DNA from 3 places in the Streptomyces sp. NPDC052721 genome. Region 2 is predicted to be linked to each of the others. Evidence: predicted binding sites of a transcription regulator. Region 2 holds the regulator's gene; each other region holds the start of a gene.
The links. The regulator HrcA, encoded in region 2, represses chaperone genes, less so after heat shock. The targets are predictions, from matches to a motif close to TTNGCACTCNGNNNNNCNGAGTGCNAA.

Region 1 (5,224 bases), on a different contig from region 2:
CGTTCGCGCGGCGGCTGGCGGCTGACGGGCATGACCTCGTCCTGGTCGCGCGGGACACCAAGCGGCTGCGCGAGCAGGCGACGGAACTGCACGACCGGCACGGCATCGAGGTGGAGGTGCTGACCGCCGACCTGGCGCAGGACAAGGGCATCGAGGCGGTGGCCGACCGGCTCGGCGACCGGAAGAACCCGGTCGACCTGCTGGTCAACAACGCCGGCTTCGGCAACAAGGGCCGCTATCTGGAGGTACCGATGGCGGACGAGCTGCGGATGCTCAAGGTGCACTGCGAGGCGGTGCTCCGGCTGACGTCGGCGGCGGCCGAGGCGATGCGCGAACGCGGCCGGGGCGGGGTGGTGAACGTCGCCTCGGTGGCCGCGTTCCTCCCGCGCGGCACGTACGGCGCGTCCAAGGCGTGGGTCGTGCAGTTCACCCAGGGCGCGGCCAAGGACCTGGCCGGCAGCGGGGTCCGGCTGATGGCGCTGTGCCCGGGGTTCGTCCGCACCGAGTTCCACCAGCGGGCCGGGATGGGCACGGACAACATCCCCGGCTGGATGTGGCTGGACGCCGACAAGCTGGTCGCGGCGGCCCTGTCCGACCTCGCGCGCGGCAAGACGCTGTCCATCCCCGATCCCCGGTACAAGGCGCTGATGGGCCTGGTGAAAGTGACGCCGCGCGGACTGCTGGGCGGGATCAGCTCCCGGACCGGGCGCAAGTACGGGCCGCAGTAGCGGGCGGGTGTCGCCGCCGTCCCGGTGGGAAAATGGGCGGGACGGTACCGGACCAGGGGGGCCGGAGGCGGCGCATGACCTTCGTACAGCTCATCGAGTGCAGGACGAGCCGGCTGGACGAGATGAACCGGCTCATGGACGACTGGGTCCAGCAGACCAAGGGGAAGCGGACGGCGACGCACGCGGTGGTCGGCACGGACCGCTCGGACGCGTCGCACGTCGTCGAAGTGGTGGAGTTCCCGTCGTACGAGGACGCGATGCGGAACTCGAACCTCCCGGAGACCGACCGGATCTTCCGGGGCCTGGTCGCGCTGTGCGACGAGATGCCGACGTTCATCGACCTGGACGTCGTACGGGACGAGAGCCTGTCCGAGGGCATGGTGCGCGGGTTCTTCGAGGCGCTGTGCGCCGAGGGCGAGCTGCCGCCGCTCAACGACCTGCTGGACGAGGACATCCACAGCCATGATCCGCTGAACCCGCAGGACACCATCGGGCTGGACAACGTCCGCGCCGAGTTCCGGATGTGGCGCGGCGCCTTCGACTACGCGTTCACGGTCGAGGACGTGCTCGCCCAGGGCGAGCGGGCCTGCGCGCGGTGGACCTGGTACGCCACGCACCAGGGCGATTTCCTGGGGATCGCGCCCACCGGCAGGCAGGTCACCACGACCGGGATGACGCTGTTCCGGTTCGGCGACAACGGCAAGATCGCCGAGCTGTGGTGGCAGCACGACCAGCTGGGGCTGATGCAGCAGCTGGGGGCGCTGGACGCGTTGGAGCAGTAGAGGCGCCGGAGCAGTGGACAGGGCGAAGGCCCGGCCCCCGTCCGGGGTGCCGGGCCTTCACTCGGGAGCGCTGGGCTCAGTGGGCGTGGCCGTGGCTGTGGCCGTGGCCGGCGGCCTCCGGCTCCTCTTCCTTCTTCTCGACGACCAGGGTCTCGGTCGTGAGCAGCAGGGAGGCGATGGAGGCGGCGTTCTCCAGGGCGGAGCGGGTGACCTTGACCGGGTCGATGACGCCGGCCTTGATCAGGTCGCCGTACTCGCCGGTGGCGGCGTTGTAGCCCTGCCCCTTGTCCAGGTCCTTGACCTTGGACACGATGACGTAGCCCTCCTGGCCGGCGTTCTCGCCGATCCAGCGCAGCGGCTCGACCACGGCGTTGCGGACCACGGAGACACCGGTGGCCTCGTCGCCGGACTTGTCGAGGTTGCCGTCCAGCACCTTGGAGGCGTGGACCAGGGCGGAGCCACCACCGGAGACGATGCCCTCCTCGACCGCGGCGCGGGTCGCGGAGATGGCGTCCTCCAGACGGTGCTTCTTCTCCTTCAGCTCCACCTCGGTGGCGGCGCCGACTTTGATCACGCACACGCCGCCGGCCAGCTTGGCGAGGCGCTCCTGGAGCTTCTCGCGGTCCCAGTCGGAGTCGGTGTTCTCGATCTCGGCCTTGATCTGCGCGATCCGGCCCTGCACGTCCTCGGACTTGCCGGCGCCGTCGACGATCGTGGTGTCGTCCTTGGTGACGGTGACGCGGCGGGCGGAGCCGAGCACGTCGATGCCGACCTGGTCGAGCTTGAGGCCGACCTCCTCGGAGATGACGGTGGCGCCGGTGAGGACGGCCATGTCCTGCAGCATCGCCTTGCGGCGGTCGCCGAAGCCGGGGGCCTTCACCGCGACGGCGTTGAAGGTGCCGCGGATCTTGTTGACGACCAGGGTCGACAGGGCCTCGCCCTCGAGGTCCTCGGCGATGATCAGCAGGGGCTTGGAGGAACCGGCCTGGATGACCTTCTCCAGCAGCGGCAGCAGCTCCGTGATGGCGGAGATCTTGCCCTGGTGGATGAGGATGTACGGGTCCTCCAGGACGGCCTCCATGCGCTCCTGGTCCGTCACGAAGTACGGCGACAGGTAGCCCTTGTCGAAGGCCATGCCCTCGGTGAAGTCCAGCTCCAGACCGAAGGTGTTGGACTCCTCGACGGTGATGACACCGTCCTTGCCGACCTTGTCCATGGCCTCGGCGATCAGCTCGCCGACCTGCTGGTCCTGGGCGGACAGCGCGGCGACGGCGGCGATGTCGGACTTCTCGTCGATCGGGCGGGCCGAGGCCAGCAGGTCGTCGGAGACGGCCTTGACCGCGGCGTCGATGCCCTTCTTCAGGGCGGCCGGGGAGGCACCGGCGGCGACGTTCTTCAGACCCTCGCGGACCAGCGCCTGGGCGAGGACCGTGGCGGTGGTGGTGCCGTCACCGGCGATGTCGTTGGTCTTGGTCGCCACCTCCTTCACCAGCTGCGCGCCGAGGTTCTCGTACGGGTCCTCGATCTCCACCTCACGGGCGATCGTGACACCGTCGTTGGTGATGGTGGGGGCGCCGAACTTCTTGTCGATGACGACGTTGCGGCCCTTGGGGCCGATCGTCACCTTGACGGTGTCGGCAAGCTTGTTGACGCCGCGCTCAAGGGCGCGACGGGCGTCCTCGTCGAACTTCAGGATCTTCGCCATGGCAGCGGGAGCCCTCTCGGAAATCTGTGGGTGAAAAACGCCGCGCCCCGGGCGCCCGGCTTCTTATCGATCGCGGGGGCCAGGGGCGCAGCTGCAAGCAGAGAGTCGCTTGAGGTGATTACTTCTCGATGATCGCGAGCACGTCGCGAGCCGAGAGGACGAGGTACTCCTCGCCGTTGTACTTCACCTCGGTGCCGCCGTACTTGCTGTAGAGGACGACGTCGCCGACCTTGACGTCGAGCGGAAGGCGCTCGCCGTTCTCGAACCGGCCCGGGCCCACGGCGAGGACGGCGCCCTCCTGGGGCTTCTCCTTCGCGGTGTCCGGGATGACCAGGCCAGAGGCCGTGGTCTGCTCGGCGTCCAGCGGCTGGACCACGATGCGGTCCTCGAGCGGCTTGATGGCAACCTTGGAGCTGGCGGTCGTCACGATCCGACCTCCCCCTTCGGAGATCTCACGGGGTTAACTGTCTGAGGTGGCGACCAGGTCGATCCGTCGTCGCGGGTGCCGGACCTGCCCGTCGCGTTTATCTGGCACTCTCCAGGGGGGAGTGCCAGAGCCGAGACTATGACCGCGATTAGCACTCGGTCAAGCGGAGTGCCAATTGCCGTGCGGCGCGTCGGCAGCGAACGGCGCGCGCGAGTGCCCGGGCGCCCCGCGTGACGGGCCGGCATTCACAGGTAGTCCTCCAGGCGCCCCACCGTCAGGCCTCTCTCCTGGGCCTTCCTCAGCACCGTGACCGTGCGTTCCCGCAGGGAGGGGCCCGTCGACTCGTCGGGGCCCACCAGGACGATGTCGCCGGGGCGGAGGTGGTGGGGGCCGTGGGTGTAGGCGAGGCCGGCCGGGGTCAGGGCGGCGCGCCACAGGACGAGCGCGGAGATGCCGCAGTCGGCCGCCGCGCGCAGGGTGGTGCGGTCGTAGGAGCCGTAGGGCGGGCGGAAGAGGCGGGGGCGGACGCCGAGGGCGGCGCGGAGGCGGTCCTGCTGACCGCAGATCTCGGCGCGCTGTCCGGCGTACGGCAGTCCGGCCGGGGCCCGGTGGTCGACGGTGTGGTTCCCGATGCCGGCGCCGAGGGCGCGCAGGCGGGCGAAGTGGCGGTAGCCGGGGGCGGCGACGCTGTCGGTGAGGAACAGGGTGACCGGGAGCCGGAGTTCGCGGACCATGTCGACGAAGCGGGGGTCCCGCTCGGCGCCGTCGTCGTACGTGAGGAAGACGACCGGGTCGCGGGTGGGGACGTGGTCGGCCACGGCGGGCGGGGCGCCGGCCCCGGGGTGCTCGGCGAGCGGGCGGGCCGGGTGCACCGGGGAGCGGACGAGGGGCCGGGTCAGGCCCCAGAAGCGGTAGCGGTGGTCGGAGGCGGTGGCGTGCGGGCGTACCCCTTCGGCGGCCCTCTTGCCGAGGCGTTCGATGGGGTCGACGGACTGGGCGCAGCCCGTCAGGAGCAGGGCCGCGGCGAGGACCGCGGCCGGGCCCCGGGCGCGCCTCACAGGTAGTCCTCCAGGCGGGCCACGGCGTAGCCCTCGCGCGTGACCTTGTTCAGGAAGCGGCGCATGTCGTCCACCATCGTGCCGTCCCAGTCGTCCCGGCCGCGGAAGTGGGTGAGCACGATGTCGCCGCGGCGCAGCCGCTTGTCGTCCTCGCGGTACTCCCAGTGGTCGACGAAGACCTCCTCGTTCCAGATCGGCGCGTACTTGATGCCGCATTCCTTGGCGGCGACCAGGGTGTCCTGGTTGTAGTTGCCGTAGGGCGGGCGGAAGACGGTGGGCGCCTTGCCGAACTGCTTCTTCATGACGGCCTGCATGCCGCAGATCTCGTCCTTCTGCTCCTCGTAGGACAGGCCCGGCAGGTAGGGGTGGTGCAGGGTGTGGTTGTCGAGGGTGTTGCCGTAGGACCGCATCTTCCGGAAGTAGGCGTAGTCGTCCTTGACGAGGTAGTCGCTGAGGAAGGCGGTGTACGGGATCTTCAGCTCACGCATCATGGCGAGGAAGCGCGGGTCCTTCTCGGCGCCGTC
Region 2 (5,224 bases):
GCGCCCGCCGCGAGGACGGCGGCGATCTGGCCGCCGCGCATGATGCCGCCGGCGGCGACGACCGGGATGCGTACGGCCTCCCGGATCTGCGTGACCAGCGACAGCAGGCCGATGCCGGCGCCGTCGTTCTCCGGGAGGTCCCGGTGGGTGCCCTGGTGTCCGCCGGCCTCCACGCCCTGCGCGATCACCGCGTCGGCCCCGGCCCGCTCGACCGCGCGGGCCTCCTCGGCGGTGGTGGCGGTGACCAGGGTGAAGGTGCCGGCGCGGCGGAGCTTGTCGAACACCTCGCGGCGCGGCACACCGAAGTGGAAGGAGACCACCGGTACCGGGTTGTCGAGCAGGACGGCGAGCTTGGCGTCGTAGCCGTCGTCCCGGCCGCTGTCCGGGTCGCCCAGCTCGGTCTCGTACCAGGCGGCCTCGCCGGCCAGCTGGTGCGCGTAGAGGTCGACGGCCCCGGACTCCGCCTGCTCGGGCTGGGGCATGAACAGGTTCACGCCGAAGGGGCGGCTCGTGAGCCCGCGCAGCTGCTTGATCTCCTGGTACATGCCGTCGGCGGTCTTGTACCCGGCGGCCAGGAACCCGAGGCCACCGGCCTCGGAGACGGCGGCGGCGAGCTGCGGGACGGAGACGCCGCCCGCCATGGGGGCCTGCACGATCGGGTGGGGGAAGAGATCGGTCAGCGCGGAGGACATGACCGCATGTTGTCACGTCCTCCGAACAAGTCCGAATCCGGGCTTCCCCCGGCATAAGCCCCTGGCATACGGGGTGCCGCAGCACCCCGTACGTCACGGCTCAGCGCCCGTTGAACGCGTCCTTCAGCCGCGAGAACAGCCCCTGCTGCCCGGGCTGGAACTGGCCCTGGGGCCGCTCCTCGCCCCGCAGCTTGGCCAGCTCGCGCAGCAGCCGCTCCTGCTCCGGGTCCAGCTTGGTCGGCGTGGTCACCTCGACGTGCACGACCAGGTCACCCCGGCCGCCGCCGCGCAGATGCGTGACGCCCCGGCCGTGCAGCGGGATCGACTGGCCGGACTGGGTGCCGGGCCGGATGTCGACCTCCTCCAGGCCGTCCAGCGTCTCCAGCGGCACCTTCGTGCCGAGGGCCGCCGCCGTCATCGGGATCGTGACCGTGCAGTGCAGGTCGTCGCCGCGCCGCTGGAACGTCGGGTGCGGCAGTTCGTGGATCTCTACGTACAGGTCACCGGCCGGGCCGCCGCCGGGGCCGACCTCGCCCTCACCGGCGAGCTGGATCCGCGTGCCGTTGTCGACACCGGCCGGGATCTTCACGGTCAGCGTCCGCCGCGAGCGCACCCGGCCGTCACCGGCGCACTCGGGGCACGGGGTCGGGACGACCGTGCCGAAGCCCTGGCACTGGGGGCACGGACGCGAGGTCATGACCTGGCCCAGGAAGGACCGGGTGACCTGCGAGACCTCACCCCGGCCACGGCACATGTCACACGTCTGGGCGGACGTGCCGGGCGCCGCGCCCTCGCCGTTGCAGGTGTTGCAGACGACAGCCGTGTCGACCTGGATGTCCTTGGTCGTCCCGAAGGCCGCCTCGTCCAGCTCGACCTCGATCCGGATCATCGCGTCCTGGCCGCGCCGGGTGCGCGAGCGGGGCCCGCGCTGCGACGCCGTACCGAAGAACGCGTCCATGATGTCGGAGAAGTTGCCGAAGCCGCCGGCGCCGAAGCCGCCCGCGCCCGCGCCGCCCGACTGGGAGAGCGGGTCGCCGCCGAGGTCGTAGACCTGCTTCTTCTGCGGGTCCGACAGCACCTCGTAAGCGGCGTTGATCTCCTTGAACCGCTCCTGGGTCTTCGGATCCGGGTTGACGTCCGGGTGCAGCTCGCGCGCGAGCCGGCGGAACGCCTTCTTGATCTCATCCTGCGACGCGTCGCGGCGCACGCCGAGAACGGCGTAGTAGTCCGTGGCCACTTACGACTCCGCCAGGATCTGTCCGACGTACCGTGCCACTGCGCGTACCGCTCCCATCGTTCCCGGGTAGTCCATGCGGGTCGGTCCGACCACGCCGAGCTTGGCAACCGCCTCGCCGCCCGAACCGTAGCCGACCGACACGACAGAGGTGGAGTTGAGTCCCTCATGGGCGTTCTCGTGCCCGATACGCACGGTCACGCCCGGATCCTTCGCCTCGCCGAGGAGCTTGAGGAGCACGACCTGCTCCTCCAGTGCCTCCAGGACGGGCCGGATCGTGAGGGGGAAGTCATGTCCGAAGCGGGTGAGATTGGCGGTGCCGCCGATCATCAACCGCTCCTCGTTCTCTTCCACGAGTGTCTCCAGAAGAGTGGAGAGCACCGTGGAGACCGTACCGCGGTCCTCCGGCTCGAAGCCCTCCGGGAGGTCCTCGACCAGCTTCGGCACGTCCGTGAACCGGCGGCCGGCGACCCGGCTGTTGAGCCGTGCCCGCAGATCCGCCAGCGAGGCCTCGCCGAACGGCGCCGGGCAGTCGACCATCCGCTGCTCGACCCGGCCGGTGTCCGTGATCAGCACGAGCATCACGCGCGCGGGAGCCAGCGACAGCAGCTCCACGTGCCGGACCGTGGACCGGGTCAGGGACGGATACTGCACGACGGCGACCTGCCGGGTGAGCTGCGCGAGCAGCCGCACGGTCCGCGCCACGACGTCGTCGAGGTCGACGGCGCCCTCCAGGAAGTTCTGGATCGCCCGCCGCTCCGGCGCGGTCATCGGCTTCACGCCCGCGAGCTTGTCCACGAACAGCCGGTAGCCCTTGTCGGTGGGGATGCGCCCCGCACTGGTGTGCGGCTGGGCGATGTACCCCTCCTCCTCCAGGGCCGCCATGTCGTTGCGGACCGTCGCCGGGGAGACGCCGAGGTTGTGCCGCTCGGTGAGCGCCTTGGAACCGACCGGCTCCTCGGTGCCCACGTAGTCCTGGACGATGGCGCGCAGTACCTGAAGCCTGCGTTCACTCAGCATTCGCGCGCACCTCCAGCACGTCGTCCCCTCGTCCGTCCGGGTTCGCCCCTTTGGCACTCTTGCCGTGCGAGTGCCAGCGTTCCCCGGCCCAGTGTACGGCTGCCGGGTACACCCTGGGCAAGGTCGGGCCGCCGTACCGGCTCGAACCGCTAGCGTCGCGGGTATGACCGTGACTTGGGAAGAGCTGGGGTGGGAGCGGCTGGCCGCGGGGGTGGGCCGGTGCCGGCTGCCTGGCTGGGACTGCACGGCGGGGCTGGTCCTCGGTGAGGGTACGGCACTGCTCGTGGACGCCGGTTCGAGCCTCGCGGAGGGGGTCCGGCTGCGCGGCCAGGCCGAGGAACTGGCGGGCGGCCGTGTGACCCATCTCGCGCTCACCCACCCCCACTTCGACCACGTGTTCGGCGCGGCCGTGTTCGCCGGGGCGGAGGTGTACGGGGCGGTGGGCCTGGACGCGGTGTTCGCGTTCGAGCGCGCCGACCTGCGGCTGGACGCGATCCGCAACGGGCTGCCGGTGGCCGACGCCGACGAGGCGGTGGACGCGCTGACCCCGCCCCGCCACGCGGTCTCCGGCGAGTGGACGCTGGACCTCGGCGACGGCCGCCAGGCGCTGCTGGCCAACGTGGGCCCCGGCCACACGGCGCACGACCTGGCCGTGCTGGTCCCGGGCGATCCGGAGGTGGTGTTCTGCGGCGACCTGGTGGAGGAGTCCGGCGAACCCCAGGCGGGCCCGGACGCGGTCCCGTCCCGCTGGCCGGACGCGCTGGACCGCCTGCTGGCGCTCGGCGGCGAGGACGCGCTGTACGTGCCCGGTCACGGAGCGGTGGTGGACGCGGGGTTCGTCCGCCGCCAACGCGACGCCCTGGCAACGCGGTTCGGCGTGATCTGAGCGGCTCTTCCCGCCGGGTTCCGGCGTGTCGTACGCCTCGGCAGGCGGCCTCTCCTATCGTCATCCGAATGCGCCCACCCGTCTCCCGCCACCGCCCTTCCGACGAGGGCCCTTCGGGCCCGCGCCCTCGTGTGTACTCCGCCGACCTGACCCCGCCGTGGAAGAAGCCGAAGCCCGTACCGGAGGTCCCGGCCGAGCCCGGCCTGGTGGTGGAGGAGCCCGGCACCGGGTTCTGCGGCGCGGTGATCCGCTGCGAGGCGGGCACGGTGACCCTGGAGGACCGCTTCGGCAAGCACCGGGTGTTCCCGCTGGAGCCGCGCGGCTTCCTGCTGGAGGGCCGGGTGGTGACGCTCGTCCGCCCCACCTCGGCGCCGGTACGTCCCACCCGTACGGCGTCCGGCTCGGTCGCCGTCCCCCAGGCACGCGCGCGCGTGGCCCGCGCCGGCCGCATCTACGTGGAGGGCCGGCACGACGCCGAGCTGGTCGAGAAGGTCTGGGGCGACGACCTGCGGATCGAGGGCGTGGTCGTGGAGTACCTGGAGGGCGTGGACGACCTCCCGTCGATCGTGGAGTCCTTCGCCCCGGGTCCGGACGCGCGCCTGGGCGTCCTGGTGGACCATCTGGTGCCGGGGACGAAGGAGTGGCGGATCGCCGAGTCGGTGACGAGCGAACACGCGCTGGTCGTCGGCCACCCGTTCATCGACATCTGGCAGGCGGTGAAGCCGTCGTCGCTGGGCATCGAGGCGTGGCCGGCGGTGCCGAAGGGGCAGGACTGGAAGACGGGCGTGTGCCGGGCGCTGGGCTGGCCGTCGGAGAACACCGGGGCGGTGTGGCAGGCGGTCCTGAAGCGGGTGGGGTCCTACAAGGACCTGGAGCCGGAGCTGCTGGGCAGGGTGGAGGAGCTGATCGACTTCGTCACGGGCAGCGGTGGGGCCTGACGTCGGGGAACGTTCCGAACTCGCTGGTGTCGCGTTCGAGTCCGAGAGCCTCCACGATGACTCCTCGGAAAAGCTCAGCCTTGACGCCCTCGGGAGGCTCGAACCTGTCGAGGCACTTGGCCGTTCCACGCTCGTCCACAGCGGTCATCGCCGTGGCCTCCACATCCGCCGCGTCCTGTCGGCGGCAGCCTACGAACCAGGCTGGGGAGCGAACCGGCGTTCCGGGGGGGATCCACTCGCCGGCCTGATCAGTCCACCAGGTCCCGCACCACCGCGTCCGCCAGCAGCCGTCCCCGCAGCGTGAGCACCGCTCGCCCCTCCTCGTACGGACCCTCCTGGAGGAGTCCGTCGGCCAGCGCGCGCCGGGACGCCGCGAGCCCCTCCTCCTTCAGCAGGGACAGCGGAACACCCTCCCGCAGCCGCAGCTCCAGCAGGATGCGCTCCACTCGCCGGT
Region 3 (5,224 bases), on a different contig from region 2:
TGCTTGGCGGCGATGATCTGGTGCAGCGGGCGATCGGCCACGGACCAGGACCGGGTGGTCAGCCAGCGCTCGACTTCTTCCAGCACAGTCTGTGGCTCCTCACTCTTGTCTCGCGGTTCGGACGACTATCTCAACTGTCCCGGCCGTCGGTTACAGTCTTGAACAACGCCGGTGACCATCGCATGTCGGGGGTCATGTGCGTTCTACAACCGCATACCGCTCATCCAGAGGGGCAGAGGGACACGGCCCGATGAAGCCCCGGCAACCCCCCTGATCCGGACTCGTTCACGCGAGGCTCACGGCCAGGGAAGGTGCCAATTCCGTCTCACGGCGAGATGCGTCGTGAGGAAGATGAGGAGAAAGGGCCTCGCCTCCATGGCTGTGCAGACAGTTGTCACCACCAGCGAATCCACGGTCGACCTCGGCCCCGCCGCTGCCCTGAGCTGTCGCGAGTGCGGTCACCGGGTGCCGCTCGGCCCGGTCTTCGCCTGCGAGGAGTGCTTCGGCCCGCTGGAGATCGCCTACGACTTCTCCGCCTACGACACCGAGGACCTGCGCCGCCGCATCGAGGCGGGCCCCGCGAACATCTGGCGTTACGCGCCCCTGCTGCCGGTCCCGGCGGACGTCGCCGACAAGCCGAACCTCAACCCCGGCTGGACCAAGCTCGTCAAGGCCGGCAACCTGGCCCGCGAACTGGGCGTGACCGGCGGTCTGTACGTGAAGGACGACTCCGGCAACCCGACCCACTCCTTCAAGGACCGGGTCGTGGCCCAGGCCCTGGAGGCCGCCCGCGCCTTCGGCTTCACCACCCTGTCCTGCTCCTCCACCGGCAACCTGGCCGGCGCCGTCGGCGCCGCCGCCGCCCGCGCCGGCTTCCGCTCCTGCGTGTTCATCCCGCACGACCTGGAGCAGGGCAAGGTCGTCATGGCCGCGGTGTACGGCGGTGAACTCGTCGGCATCGAGGGCAACTACGACGACGTGAACCGCTTCTGCTCCGAGCTGATCGGCGACCCGGCCGGCGAGGGCTGGGGCTTCGTCAACGTCAATCTGCGGCCGTACTACGCCGAGGGCTCCAAGACCCTGGCGTACGAGATCTGCGAGCAGCTCGGCTGGCGGCTCCCGGACCAGATCGTCGTGCCGATCGCCTCCGGGTCCCAGCTCACGAAGATCGACAAGGGGCTCCAGGAGCTGATCAAGCTGGGGCTGGTCGAGGACAAGCCGTACAAGATCTTCGGCGCCCAGGCCGAGGGCTGCTCCCCGGTCTCCACCGCCTTCAAGGCCGGCCACGACGTCGTACGGCCCCAGAAGCCGAACACCATCGCCAAGTCCCTGGCCATCGGCAACCCGGCCGACGGGCCGTACGTCCTGGACATCGCGCGCCGCACCGGCGGTGCCGTGGAGGACGTGACGGACGAGGAGGTCGTGGACGCGATCAAGCTGCTCGCGCGGACGGAGGGCATTTTCGCGGAGACGGCGGGCGGCGTGACCGTCGGCGTCACCCGCAAGCTGCTGAAGGCGGGCGTGCTGGACCCGGCGAAGACCACGGTCGTCCTCAACACCGGCGACGGCCTGAAGACCCTGGACGCGGTGGCCGGGACCGGCCTCACCGCCACCATCCGCCCGTCCCTGGACTCCTTCCGAGAGGCCGGCCTCGCATGACGGGCGCTGCGCCGGGAGGCCGGACACGACGCGCGGGCCGGCGAGGGCCGCTCGCGCCCACGCGGCGGCAGCCGCACCCGCAGCACGGCCCCGAGCCCCTGGGGCGCCGCCCCGCCCCACCCGTGAACCCGACCGGAGGTCTCACCGCATGAGCGTGACCGTTCGCATCCCCACCATCCTGCGCACCTACACCGGCGGGCAGGCCGAGGTCGCCGCCGAGGGCGCCACGCTCGGCGAGGTCATCGCCGACCTGGAGAAGAACCACACGGGCATCGCCGCGCGCGTGCTGGACGACCAGGGCAAGCTGCGCCGGTTCGTCAACGTGTACGTCAACGACGACGACGTCCGCTTCGAGCAGGGGCTGGACACGGCGACCCCCGACGGGGCCGGCGTCTCGATCATCCCGGCGGTCGCCGGCGGCTGAGCCGCGGATCCGCGCGCTCATTACCGTGGGTAACGTCGGTTACCGACTGTTTTCCGATTGCCCCCTCCGTGAGAGAAGCGGAGGGGGCAATTCTGTGTGATTGAGCGCGGTAGAGTTGGGGAACACGGCCGCGGCCTCCGGGTCGCGGGCCCTGGATTTCATGCCGCCCGCCCGACAAGAAGTAGCCAAAGTGTGCGGGTTGTCTGTGGCTTTTGTGGCTTTTATGGGGCCCGACTTGCCCTGAAGTCGGGTGAATTCTCACCAGATTCCGGACCGCTCGCGTCCAGAATTCTCGTCCGATTGACCTGTTGCAGACGGCAGTTGGACAGATACATTCAGCCGCGGTCGACGCGTTCCGGCGCACGCCCCCGACCAGTTGGGGGGTGAGGTCTGACCCGGGTCCGCGAAGTGTGGATCTGTGCAAGGGCCAGTAATAGGGGAGTTAGGCATGGCTCAGGGCACCGTCAAGTGGTTCAACGCGGAGAAGGGGTACGGCTTCATCGCGGTCGACGGTGGTGCGGACGTCTTCGTCCACTACAGCGCGATTCAGATGGACGGCTACCGCACCCTGGAAGAGGGCCAGCGGGTCGAGTTCGAGATCTCGCAGGGCCAGAAGGGTCCGCAGGCCGACATGGTTCGCGTCACCGCCTGAACGTTTCTTGTCCGAAGGGCCCGCACCTCGCAGAGGGTGCGGGCCCTTCGCCGTGCCCCGGTTCCGCTGTTCGCGTGCGGCTGACGGGGGCCTCCTCCCGCCCAGGCGCTTGCACTCGACCATGCCGAGTGCTAATCATTGGCGTTAGCACTCTGAAGGTGAGAGTGACAGCGAAGGACCGGGTCGGTGAGGCCCGCGGGCCGGGTGGGGCAAGGAACCACGAGGCCGGCGAGCCGTCCGTCGCGGGCGCGGGCGCGGTCCGAAGGAATCACCCCCAGTCCTGGAGGGACCACTTCACATGGCCAAGATCATCGCGTTCGACGAGGAGGCGCGGCGCGGCCTCGAGCGCGGCATGAACCAGCTCGCGGACGCCGTGAAGGTGACGCTCGGCCCCAAGGGCCGCAACGTCGTCCTCGAGAAGAAGTGGGGCGCCCCCACGATCACCAACGATGGTGTCTCCATCGCCAAGGAGATCGAGCTCGAGGACCCGTACGAGAAGATCGGCGCCGAGCTGGTCAAGGAAGTCGCCAAGAAGACGGACGACGTCGCCGGTGACGGTACGACCACCGCGACCGTGCTCGCCCAGGCCCTGGTCAAGGAGGGCCTGCGCAACGTCGCCGCCGGTGCCAACCCGATGGCTCTGAAGCGCGGTATCGAGAAGGCCGTCGAGGCCGTCTCCGCCGCCCTGCTGGAGCAGGCGAAGGACGTCGAGACCAAGGAGCAGATCGCCTCCACCGCGTCCATCTCCGCCGCCGACACCCAGATCGGCGAGCTGATCGCCGAGGCCATGGACAAGGTCGGCAAGGAAGGCGTCATCACCGTCGAGGAGAGCAACACCTTCGGTCTGGAGCTGGAGCTCACCGAGGGCATGCGCTTCGACAAGGGCTACATCTCCGCCTACTTCGCGACCGACATGGAGCGCATGGAGGCGGCGCTGGAGGACCCGTACATCCTCATCGCCAACTCCAAGATCTCCTCGGTCAAGGACCTGCTCCCGCTGCTGGAGAAGGTCATGCAGTCGGGCAAGCCGCTGCTGATCATCGCCGAGGACGTCGAGGGCGAGGCCCTGTCGACCCTGGTCGTCAACAAGATCCGCGGCACCTTCAAGTCCGTCGCCGTCAAGGCCCCGGGCTTCGGTGACCGCCGCAAGGCCATGCTCGGCGACATCGCCATCCTCACGGGCGGCGAGGTCATCTCCGAGGAGGTCGGCCTCAAGCTGGAGAACGCGACCCTGGACCTCCTGGGCCGCGCCCGCAAGGTCGTCATCACCAAGGACGAGACCACCATCGTCGACGGTGCCGGCTCCTCCGAGCAGGTCAACGGCCGCGTCAACCAGATCCGCGCCGAGATCGAGAACAGCGACTCCGACTACGACCGCGAGAAGCTGCAGGAGCGCCTGGCGAAGCTCGCCGGCGGTGTCGCGGTCATCAAGGCCGGTGCCGCCACCGAGGTGGAGCTCAAGGAGCGCAAGCACCGCATCGAGGACGCCGTGCGCAACGCGAAGGCGGCCGTCGAGGAGGGCATCGTCGCCGGTGGTGGCGTGGCCCTGCTCCAGGCCTCCCAGGTCTTCGAGAAGCTGGAGCTGGAGGGTGACGAGGCGACCGGCGCCAACGCCGTGCGCATCGCCCTGGAGGCCCCGCTGAAGCAGATCGCCGTCAACGCCGGCCTGGAAGGCGGCGTCGTCGTGGAGAAGGTGCGCAACCTGACCCCGGGTCACGGCCTGAACGCCGCGACCGGCGAGTACGTCGACCTGGTCGCCGAGGGCATCATCGACCCGGCGAAGGTGACCCGTTCCGCGCTGCAGAACGCCGCCTCCATCGCCGCGCTGTTCCTCACCACCGAGGCCGTCATCGCCGACAAGCCGGAGAAGGCCGCGGCCCCGGCCGGCGGCGGCATGCCGGGCGGTGACATGGACTTCTGATCGATCTGACGGTCGATCGCCTGTCCTGCGGACCGAGGGCGGCACTCCCAGCTTCCGGCTGGGAGTGCCGCCCTCGGCGTTCGCGGGGCCGGGGAGGGTGGCCGGCATCACGTGAGGGCCCCGGACCGGCCGGAACGCGGGCCGGTGGGCGGTGTTTACTTAAGGTGCTGCAACAATGCGTGCGCACGTACCAGCCGGTTTGCGCCGTCCACTCACGAGGAGCCCCCCACGTGACCGTCACCACGCCCCCCGCCTCCCGCGCGGCCCGCGTCCTGTCCCGCCCGATCGCGCTGAACGGCCTCACCGTCCCGAACCGGATCGTGATGGCGCCCATGACCCGCACGTTCTCCCCGGGCGGTGTCCCGGGTGAGGACGTGCGCTCCTACTACGCCCGCCGGGCCGCCGCCGGCGTCGGGCTCATCGTCACCGAGGGCACCTACGTGGGCCACCCGTCGGCCGGCCAGAGCGACCGCGTCCCGCGCTTCCACGGCGAGGAGCAGCTGGCGGCCTGGGCGAAGGTCGCCGAGGACGTGCACGCGGCCGGCGGCACCATCGTCCCGCAGCTGTG

Region 1: the regulator HrcA is predicted to act here: its motif matches at 3,791-3,817, upstream of groES (co-chaperone GroES).
Region 3: the regulator HrcA is predicted to act here: its motif matches at 2,844-2,870, upstream of groL (chaperonin GroEL).

Annotation. Positions count from the first base shown of each region.
Region 1 is NZ_JBFATL010000004.1:114,352-119,575, forward strand. Features, by position in the region: gene AB0L21_RS05710 (SDR family oxidoreductase) at 1-728, shown strand, start outside; gene AB0L21_RS05715 (ester cyclase) at 803-1,510, shown strand; gene groL (chaperonin GroEL) at 1,587-3,215, opposite strand; gene groES (co-chaperone GroES) at 3,334-3,642, opposite strand; gene AB0L21_RS05730 (polysaccharide deacetylase family protein) at 3,888-4,700, opposite strand; gene AB0L21_RS05735 (polysaccharide deacetylase family protein) at 4,697-5,224, opposite strand, start outside.
Region 2 is NZ_JBFATL010000005.1:240,951-246,174, forward strand. Features, by position in the region: gene AB0L21_RS07880 (nitronate monooxygenase) at 1-692, opposite strand, end outside; gene dnaJ (molecular chaperone DnaJ) at 793-1,929, opposite strand; gene hrcA (heat-inducible transcriptional repressor HrcA) at 1,930-2,946, opposite strand; gene AB0L21_RS07895 (MBL fold metallo-hydrolase) at 3,110-3,832, shown strand; gene AB0L21_RS07900 (DUF3097 domain-containing protein) at 3,964-4,770, shown strand; gene AB0L21_RS07905 (hypothetical protein) at 4,748-4,918, opposite strand; gene hemW (radical SAM family heme chaperone HemW) at 5,019-5,224, opposite strand, start outside.
Region 3 is NZ_JBFATL010000014.1:46,444-51,667, reverse strand. Features, by position in the region: gene AB0L21_RS16070 (glucosyl-3-phosphoglycerate synthase) at 1-86, opposite strand, end outside; SAM riboswitch class I at 218-358, shown strand; gene thrC (threonine synthase) at 376-1,659, shown strand; gene AB0L21_RS16060 (ubiquitin-like small modifier protein 1) at 1,808-2,083, shown strand; gene AB0L21_RS16055 (cold-shock protein) at 2,532-2,735, shown strand; gene groL (chaperonin GroEL) at 3,034-4,656, shown strand; gene AB0L21_RS16045 (NADH:flavin oxidoreductase) at 4,887-5,224, shown strand, end outside.